DNA from 3 places in the Pseudomonas sp. PDM14 genome. Region 2 is predicted to be linked to each of the others. Evidence: predicted binding sites of a transcription regulator. Region 2 holds the regulator's gene; each other region holds the start of a gene.

Region 1 (3,273 bases), on a different contig from region 2:
CGGTGACCTCGGCGCCCCGTCGGCATCCGCCGGGCGGAACGCCAGCATGCGCAGCAGGACCATCTCGAAGCCGCCGCGCGGCTCTGGCGCCAGGGGCAGGTCACGGCGACCGATCAACCCCATCTGGTAGTAGAACTGCACATCTTCGGCAGGCAGCGCCTGGGCCAGGGCCAGCACGCGATCACGGTCGCCCTGGCCATTGTCCACCGCTTCCGGCAACGCCTGGGCAACAGCCACGCGGTGCAGCACATTGAGCATTTCGGAAAGCACGCCGTTCCAGTCCGGGCCCTGCTCGGCCAGGTGACGCACGGCTTCGAGCAGCGCGCGGGCATCACCTTCGAGCAGCGCGTGCAGCACGCCGTAGACTTGACCGTGATCGAGCGTGCCGAGCATCGAACGCACATCGGTCGCCAGCACCTTGCCTTCACCGAAGGCGATGGCCTGGTCGGTGAGGCTCATGGCGTCACGCATCGAACCATCGGCGGCGCGGCCGAGCAGCCACAGGGCGTCTTCCTCGAACGGGATGCTCTCGGCGGTCAGCACGTGGGTCAGGTGCTCGACCACGCGCTCCGGCGGCATGTTCTTCAGGGAGAACTGCAGGCAGCGCGAGAGGATAGTGACCGGCAGCTTCTGCGGATCGGTGGTAGCCAGCAAGAACTTGACGTGGGGCGGCGGCTCTTCGAGGGTCTTGAGCAGCGCGTTGAACGAGTGCGTGGAGAGCATGTGCACTTCGTCGATCAGGTAGACCTTGTAGCGACCGCGGCTGGGTGCGTACTGCACGTTTTCCAGCAGCTCACGGGTGTCTTCGACCTTGGTGCGGCTGGCGGCGTCGACTTCGATCAGGTCGACGAAGCGGCCCTCGTCGATCTCCCGGCACACCGAACAGGTGCCGCAGGGGGTCGAGCTGATGCCGGTTTCGCAGTTCAGGCACTTGGCGATGATCCGCGCGATGGTGGTCTTGCCCACGCCGCGAGTGCCGGTGAACAGGTACGCATGGTGCAGGCGCTGGCTGTCCAGGGCGTTGATCAGGGCCTTGAGCACATGAGTCTGGCCGACCATTTCGCGGAACGAGCGCGGACGCCATTTACGTGCAAGAACCTGATAACTCATCGAAAACCGTCGCAGCTGGAGGGCGGAAGGGGCTAATCCTAGCGGAGCACCGGGTAAATTGCATCCGCGCTGCGACCGCACGCCGAAACTCCACTGATCGGCCGCACTTGCACGCCAGTGGCTGCGCCAATTACTGTATTTATATACAGTAATTTCGAGCTTGAGCCATGCAGCACATTGTCATCTTCCCAACCCTGTCGCTGCGTTACGCCGACATCGTCGGACCCCGCTGATGGGTGCCGTAGTAGCCCTGGATGCCCTACTCGATGCGCGGCGCATCTGGAAAGGCCAGCACAGCGCGCCGCCACCCGGTAGCCAGCCGACCGGCCATGCCACGCTGGACGCTGCTCTGCCCAGCGGTGGCTGGCCAGACGCGGCATTGAGCGAGTTGCTGATCGCCGAGCCGGGCATCGGTGAACTGCAGCTGCTCTGGCCGACGCTCGCTCGTCTCAGCCAGACCCGCGAACGTGTAGTTCTGGTCGGCCCGCCTCACCTGCCCTACCCAGTCGCCTGGGAGGCGGCCGGTGTCGATTTGCGCCAGCTGCAGATCATTCAAGCCAGCGGCCGCGATGCACTGTGGGCAGCCGAACAATGCCTGCGCTCGGGCAGTTGCGGTGCGGTGCTGTGCTGGCCGCAACAGGCCGACGACCGCACCCTGCGCCGCTTGCAGGTCGCTGCGGAAACTGGCGCTACCCTGGCGTTCGCCTACCGGCCGTTACGCGAAGCAGTGAACCCTTCACCGGCGGCACTGCGCCTGGCGGTGGAAGCCAACCCGGCGCAACTGCGCGTGCTCAAGTGCCGTGGCGGGCTGGCGCCGGCGCGACCGATCCCGGCCGTCTGGCACTGAGGCGCGCATGCTCTGGGCCTGCATCCTGCTGCCACAACTGGCCATGGATGGCGTGCTGCGCCAGCGCGTCGACGCCGACGCACCGCTGGTGCTGCTCAGCGGTTCGGCGCAGCGCCGTGTACTGCAGGCGGTGAACCCGGCTGCCCGCGCTCTGGGCTTGAAGCCCGGCCAGGCATTGAGCGCGGCCCAGGCCCTGAGCCGCGACTTTGCCGCCGCCGAATACGACCTGGCGCAGATCGAGCGCTGGCGCCAGTTGCTGGCCGCCTGGGCCTATCGCTTCAGCTCGCAGGTCAGCCTCGATCATCCGCGTGCCTTGCTGCTGGAGGTGCAATCGAGCTTCAGTCTGTTCGGCCCCTGGCCGCGCTTCGAAGCACGCCTGCGCGAGGAGCTGGCCGCTCTGGGCTTTCGCCACCGCATCACTGCCGCGCCAAACCCGCTGGCCGCACGTGTGCTGGCCAACGCCCACGATGGCCTGCTGGTCGACAACGAGACCACGCTGCAGCCACTACTTGGACAACTGCCACTGGATCGCGCCGGCCTGCCCCGCGAGGTGGCGACCGCGTTCACCCGCATGGGCCTGCGTACGCTGCGCCAGGTCCTGGCCCTGCCACGCGATACCTTGGCCCGGCGCTTCCCCGCCGAGGTATTGCACCATCTCGACGTGCTGCACGGCACCCGGCCGCACGCACTGAATTTCTATCTGCCACCTGACCGCTTCGAGTCGCGCATCGAGCTGAACTTCGACGTCGAATCGCACCAGGCCCTGCTGTTTCCCGTGCGCCGCCTGACCGCCGACCTCGCCGCCTACCTGGCCGGGCGCGACAGCGGCGTACAGCGCTTCACCCTGCACCTGGAGCACCACGAGCGCGAAGACACCCAGCTCACGGTCGGCCTGCTCAGTGCCGAACGCGAACCGGCGATGCTCTTCGAGCTGACCCGCGGCCGTCTCGAGCACCTGCAACTGCCCGCACCCGTGCAGGCTCTGCGCCTGATCGCCCGCGACCTGCCGGCCTTCGTTCCGGAGCACCGCGAGCTGTTCAATGAACGGCCACAGCAATCCCTGCCCTGGGAGCAGTTGCGTGAACGTCTGCGCGCGCGTCTCGGTGACGAAGCCGTGCATGGTTTGCATGCCGTGGCCGACCACCGCCCCGAGTGCGCCTGGCGTGGAGCCAGTGCTAGCACGCCCCCGCCACCGATGAGCCACGCTCCGCGGCCGGGTTGGCTGCTAGGAGAGCCGATCCCGCTGCGCGGCGCACCACGCCTGCTCGCCGGCCCCGAGCGCATCGAGTCCGGCTGGTGGGACGGCGGCGACGTAC
Region 2 (3,273 bases):
CCCTGCACATCCAGCATCAGCGAGCCAAACAAGGGAGTCGTCACAGGAGTTCCTTAAGCGAGGTCGGCCACCGCCCACTCGGGGCAAGGCGCTTCATCGATGAGCACTGCGCAGTGCAGCGGTACGCGGGGAAACAGGTGCAGCAGGTCGGCGTTGCGCAGGCGCACGCAGCCATGGGAAAGCGGCACGCCCATCGGCTCGCTCTCGGGCGTGCCGTGCAGGTAGATGTAGCGGCGAAAGGTATCGACCTGGCCCAGGCGGTTGCGCCCGGGTTCGCAGCCACTGAGCCAGAGAATGCGGCTGAGGATCCAGTCACGCCCGGGGAATTGCTCGGCGAGCGCGGTAGACCAGACTTCGCCGGTCCAGCGCCGCCCGCGCAGCACCGCACCGAGCGGCAGACCCTCGCCGATCTTCACCCGGACCTGGTGCCGGCCGCGCGGTGTGCAGTTCGAACCACTCTGCTCACCTGGGCCATTCAGCGCCGTGGAAACCGGCAGACGCAATGACAGCTGCCCGCCGGCGAAGCCGTACAGGCACTGGTCAGCGATGGAGATATGCAGGAAATCGAGCGGGCGCATGGGCGGCTAGCTTAGCCGATCAGCCCGCTCGGGCACAGGGCGGCTCAGGCTTTTGCAGCAGCCTTGGTGCGGGGACGCAGTTGCGCGGAGGCCAGCGCTTCGTCGCTGACACCGGTTTCCGAGCGCATGCCTGCGGCCAGAAACGGCACCATCAAGCGCATAACCTGCTCGATTGAGGTATCCACGCCGAAATCGGTTTCCGCGATGGCACGCAAGGCCTTGATCCCGGACATGCTGAAAGATGCAGCGCCGAGCATGAAGTGCACACGCCAGAACAACTCCAGCGGCGGAATGCGCGGGGCGGCCTCGTGCAGCAATACCAGATAGCGGCGAAATACCTTGCCGTACATGTCTTCCAGATAGCGCCGCAGGTGGCCCTGGCTCTGACTGAAAGCCAGGCCCAGCAAACGCATGAAGATGGACAGGTCGTTGCCGCTGCGCGGCTTAACCGCCAGCGCCTGCTCGACCAGCATTTCCAGAAGCTCTTCCAGGCTCGCCTTGCTCTCGGGCTTGGCCTGGCGACGATCCAGCTCACGCTCGAGACTGACGCAGAATGGACCGAGGAAGCGTGAGAACACCGCCTGGATCAGGGCCTTCTTCGACCCGAAGTGATAATTGACCGCCGCCAGGTTGACCCCGGCCTTGCTGGTAATCAGGCGTAACGACGTTTCGGCAAAGCCTTTTTCCGCGAACAACTGCTCTGCAGCATCAAGAATGCGCTCAACAGTTTCTGACTGCGCCATGAGATTTCCACCAGACAAACACTTGTTTGAAACATACGTTTCAGCCTGCTGCCCTGTCAAGTCTGGCAGGCCCGTTCATGGCTGACTGGTCACATTTAACCACCAAAGCCGCGGTACCGCTTTCTTTGCCGCTTAAGGCCACAGAAAAGAATGGTTGCCAGTGGACATTCACTGTATATAATCACAGCAACTGTATAAAAAGACAGATGACGACCATGCTCAAACTAACGCCCCGCCAAGCTGAGATCCTCGCCTTCATCAAGTCCTGCCTGGAAGACAACGGTTATCCGCCGACCCGAGCAGAAATCGCCCAGAAGCTGGGATTCAAATCCCCCAACGCAGCTGAAGAACATCTCAAGGCACTGGCCCGTAAAGGCGCAATCGAGATGACCCCAGGAGCCTCCCGCGGCATTCGCATTCCCGGCTATGAACCGGAAGCGAGCGAAGAGGAAGGCCTGCCGATCATCGGCCGCGTTGCAGCTGGCGCACCGATCCTCGCTCAGCAGCATGTCGAGGAATCCTGCCAGATCAACCCGGGCTTTTTCCAACCCCGCGCCGACTACTTGTTGCGCGTGCGCGGCATGAGCATGAAGGACATCGGCATCTTCGACGGCGATCTGCTGGCAGTCCACACCACGCGCGAGGCCCGTAACGGCCAGATCGTGGTGGCGCGCATCGACGATGAGGTCACGGTCAAACGCTTCCAGCGCACCGGTAACAAGGTCCAGCTGATCGCCGAGAACCCGGACTTCGCCCCAATCGAAATCGATCTTGAAGAACAGGATTTGATCATCGAAGGCCTGAGCGTCGGCGTCATTCGCCGCTAACGTGACCCGCCATCAAGTAGTAAGGAGAGTTTCATGCAGTTCCCGCAGTCGCTGAACCGTTCGCAACTTCCGCTGTTTGAAGCTTTCCTGGGGCAGAACATGGTGCCGCTGCTGGTCGACACGCTTGAGTTGCCGGCCTGGATAGAGGAGCCCGAGTGCTTCAGCGAAATGAGCCTCAGCGGCTCCGCCGGGCACTGCCGCCTGCTACTGGGCCCGGTGCTGCGCGAACTCAGCCAGAATCAGGATGCGCGCTGGCTAACGCTGATCGCGCCGCCCGCCAGCCTGACCACAGCCTGGTTGCGTAGCGTCGGCCTCAACCTCGACCGCCTGCTGGTTCTGCAACCACGCACTGAGCAAAGCGCCATGGAGCTGGCTGGTGAGGCATTGCGTCTGGGCCGCAGCCACACCGTGGTCAGCTGGCTCGACCTGCAACCCGGACAGCGCAAAAGCCTGAGCAGCGCTGCCCGCCTGGGCAGTGCACAAAGTCTGAATATCCGTCTGGATTGAAAGAAGGCCGACTGCGGAGAGAGACTGACTGAAAGTTGCTAGGCAGCCAATGAATCAGCCTGAGAATGCGTACGACGATCAGTGCAGTACGCGCGGCTGATCATCCTGATCCGTTTCGCCTTCGGCCAGGCGCCCCGCCATCTGCACACCAACATTGAGCATGGCCTTGGCCACTTCGACATGATGGCCCTGCAGGAACGCCTTGGCGTCTGCCGAGAAATCCAGGGTCACCAGGGTTTCCTCATCCTCCGCACGACGCAGCGCAATGCGCCCATCGGGAAGCTCGACAATTTCCAGGAAGGATGTAGGCATGCGGGGTCTCCAATCAGGCGGCTAGTGTAACAGTCAGATCAGGGCAGCCGCTGCCCATCCATCCTTCCAGGCTCAGCACTCGCTGAGCGACTCACGGAAACGCAGGGCCAACTGCTTGAGTTGCTGGCGCCACGCTTCCATCGTTTCCCGCGACAACGCGGGCTCTTCATCAGCCAGGCTAACGGCCTGAATCAGCGGCAGCGTCGGATCGACCTTCGCCGTCTTCGGTGCAGCGGGCGGTACAAACAGGGCGGCGTATGCCGCAAGCAGTTGAGCCAGCCAGGTTTCCGACTGCTGCGCCATCTC
Region 3 (3,273 bases), 790 kb from region 2:
TGCTGTCTTCGAACTGGCAGACGGGGGTCACCACGACCACATGGTCTGCGTCGATACCGGCGATGTCATCGAGTTCTTCGATCCGGAAATCGAGAAGCTGCAGAAAGAGATCGTCAAGAAGCACGGTTTCGAACTGGTCGATCACAATCTGGTGCTCTACGTGCGCCAGAAAAGCAAGTGATTCGAGCTGAATGAAAAAGGCGCCCAAGGGCGCCTTTTTCATGTCGACGAATCGGCTCAGTGTTGCGCGCTGGCGACCATTCTGCGGGCGTGCTGCAACGATTCGTCCGTGAGGTCGACGCCGCCGAGCATGCGCGCTACTTCTTCGATGCGCTGCACGTTGTCGAGGTTGGCCACCGCCGTGCGGGTTTCCTCGCTGTCGCGCTGCTTGTGCACGAACAGGTGTTGATGGCCCTGTGCGGCGACCTGCGGCAGGTGTGTGACGGTCAGCACTTGGCCGCGTTCGCCTAAGCGGCGCAGCAGTTGCCCGACCACTTCGGCGGTCGGGCCACCGATGCCGACGTCGACTTCGTCGAACACCAGGGTCGGCACGCGCGAGGTCTGTGCGGTGATGACCTGGATCGCCAGGCTGATGCGTGACAGCTCACCGCCCGAGGCGACCTTGGCCAGCGGTTTGATCGGTTGGCCGGGGTTGGCGCTGACCAGAAACTCCACCTGCTCCAGACCATGTGGCTGCGGTTCGTCCGCGTTGCCTGTCTGCAGTTCGATGCTGAAGCGCCCGCCGGGCATGCCCAGGCTCTGCATCTCGTCCTGCACGGCTGCGGCCAGGCGCGTGGCGGCCTGTTGGCGTAGCTGGCTGAGTTCTGCGGCCTTCTCCTGGAAGTGGCGAGCGTAGGCGGCGAGCTCTTCGCTGAGGCGTTCGGTGGCCTGGTCGTCGGCGTTGAGGCTTTCGAGCTCCTCGAACAACCGTTGTTGCAGTTCGCCGAGCTCGGTCGGCTGGATGCGGTGCTTGCGCGCCAGGGTATAGATGACGTCGAGGCGCTCCTCGAGTTGCTGTTGGCGTTGTGGGTCGGCATCGAAATGGTCGAGGAAGCGGTTCAGTTCGCCGATCGCCTCTTCTACCTGAATCTGCGCGCTGGCCAGCAGGTTGGTGGCTTCGCCCAGGGCGCTTGGCTGGTTGCTGAATGCGGTCAGGCGATTGAGGCTGGCGGTCAGGGCGGAGAGCACGTTGCCCGCATCGTTCTCGCTGCACAGTTCCAGTACCTGGCGGCAGGCGCCGAGCAGTTGTTCGGAGTTGCTCAGAGTCTTGTGTTCCTGCTCCAGTTGCTCCAGTTCGTTTTCGCCCAGGGCCAGGTTGTCGAGTTCTTCGAGCTGATAGCTGAGCAACTGATGGCGGGCGCGCTGCTCGTCGCTGGTCGAGGTCAGGCGTTGCAGTTCCTGGCGGGTCTGGCGCCAGCGCTGGGCGGCGAGGTGCACCTGGCGCGCCAGTTCCTGGCTGCCAGCATATTCGTCGAGCAGGCGGCGGTGGGTCTCCGGCTTGAGCAGCGATTGGTGCTCGTGCTGGCTGTGGATGTCGATCAGCAGCTCGCCCAACGCCTTGAGGTCGCCGAGCGGGCAGGGGCTGCCATTGATGTAGCCGCGCGAGCGCCCTTCGCTGGTGATGACCCGGCGCAGGATGCACGGGCCGTCGTGGTCCAGGTCGCGCTCGCCGAGCCAGGTGCGCGCTTCGGGAATATCGTCGAGGTCGAAGCTGGCGAGAATGTCGGCCTTGTCGGCGCCGGGGCGCACCACGCCGCTGTCGGCACGATCGCCGAGGGCCAAGCCCAAGGCGTCGAGCATGATCGACTTGCCTGCACCGGTTTCCCCGGTGATCACCGACATGCCGCGCTGCAGCTCGAGATCCAGGTGTTCGACGATGGCGTAGTTGTGAACCGACAGGTGCACCAGCATGGAATGCGCTCCCGAAAAGATTGGCCGTTCAGTATTTCGCTGGCTGGCAGGATGCCGAGCTTTTGTGCTGGCTATTTATACAGTGTTTTGTTTTGCCCTGACAATAACCCTTGAAACCTTGTGTTTGGGCCCCATATAGGCGGCATAAGCGCGGGCCATGACCCGCTGTCGCATTAACAGGAGGACCTAATGGCTGACGAACAGACCCTCGATACGCAGAACCCGCAAGACCATCCCGCAACCGAAGGCGTCGCCGGTGAAGACTTGGGCGCACGCGTGCTGGCGCTCGAAGAACAGCTGGCCGCCGCGCAGGATCAGTCGCTGCGCGTTGCTGCCGATCTGCAGAACGTGCGCCGCCGTGCCGAGCAGGACGTGGAGAAGGCGCACAAGTTCGCGCTGGAAAAATTCGCCAATGACCTGCTGCCGGTTGTCGACAGCCTGGAGCGTGGCTTGGAGCTGTCCAGCCCCAATGACGAGTCGATCAAGGCCGTGCGTGAAGGCATGGAGCTGACCCTCAAGCTGTTCCACGACACGCTCAAGCGTTACCAGATCGAAGCGGTCGATCCGCATGGTGCCCCGTTCAACCCGGAGCACCATCAGGCGATGGCCATGGAAGAGAGCACCCATGTCGAGCCGAACTCCGTGCTCAAGGTGTTCCAGAAGGGCTACCTGCTCAGCGGCCGCCTGTTGCGTCCGGCCATGGTGGTCGTGAGCAAAGCGCCCAGCGCGCCGCCGCCGTCGATTGACGAGCAGGCTTGAAATCGGCCGGTTGGCCCCCATCTGTTTAGTCAAGCGAATCAAGCTACGCGGCCCAAAGCAGCGGGCCGCGCTAAAACCAAGTTTTGGAGAGAATGAAATGGGCAGAATCATCGGTATCGACCTGGGGACCACCAACTCCTGCGTCGCTATTCTGGAAAACGGTAACGTCAAGGTCATCGAAAACGCCGAAGGCGCGCGTACCACGCCGTCGATCATCGCGTACGCCAACGACGGCGAAATCCTGGTCGGCCAGTCCGCCAAGCGTCAGGCGGTGACCAACCCGCACAACACCCTGTACGCGGTAAAGCGCCTGATCGGCCGCCGCTTCGACGAAGACGTCGTGCAGAAAGACATCAAGATGGTGCCGTACAAGATCGCCAAGGCTGACAACGGTGACGCCTGGGTCGAAGTGAATGGCCAGAAGATGGCGCCGCCGCAGATCTCCGCGGAAGTGCTGAAGAAGATGAAGAAGACCGCCGAAGACTATCTCGGCGAGGCCGTGACTGAAGCGGTCATCACCGTGCCGGCCTACTTCAACGACAGCCAGCGCCAAGCGACCAAGGACGCCGGCCGTATTGCCGGTCTCGAGGTCAAGCGCATCAT

What was found. The regulator LexA, encoded in region 2, represses DNA repair genes until DNA is damaged. The targets are predictions, from matches to a motif close to CTGTNTNNNNANACAG.
Region 1: a site for LexA is predicted at 1,244-1,259, ahead of imuA (translesion DNA synthesis-associated protein ImuA). Genes of this name have one in related genera too.
Region 3: a site for LexA is predicted at 1,979-1,994, ahead of recN (DNA repair protein RecN). Genes of this name have one in related genera too.

What each region holds. Positions count from the first base shown of each region.
Region 1 covers NZ_JACVAQ010000002.1:451,807-455,079, forward strand. Annotated here, with positions in the region: gene dnaX (DNA polymerase III subunit gamma/tau) at 1-1,110, opposite strand, end outside; gene imuA (translesion DNA synthesis-associated protein ImuA) at 1,343-1,957, shown strand; gene IB229_RS14750 (Y-family DNA polymerase) at 1,965-3,273, shown strand, end outside.
Region 2 covers NZ_JACVAQ010000001.1:432,099-435,371, forward strand. Annotated here, with positions in the region: gene nagZ (beta-N-acetylhexosaminidase) at 1-32, opposite strand, end outside; gene IB229_RS01905 (L,D-transpeptidase) at 54-578, opposite strand; gene IB229_RS01910 (TetR/AcrR family transcriptional regulator) at 623-1,321, opposite strand; gene lexA (transcriptional repressor LexA) at 1,537-2,148, shown strand; gene sulA (SOS-induced cell division inhibitor SulA) at 2,182-2,655, shown strand; gene IB229_RS01925 (hypothetical protein) at 2,734-2,967, opposite strand; gene IB229_RS01930 (DUF6586 family protein) at 3,040-3,273, opposite strand, start outside.
Region 3 covers NZ_JACVAQ010000001.1:1,218,639-1,221,911, reverse strand. Annotated here, with positions in the region: gene fur (ferric iron uptake transcriptional regulator) at 1-181, shown strand, start outside; gene recN (DNA repair protein RecN) at 238-1,911, opposite strand; gene grpE (nucleotide exchange factor GrpE) at 2,101-2,670, shown strand; gene dnaK (molecular chaperone DnaK) at 2,768-3,273, shown strand, end outside.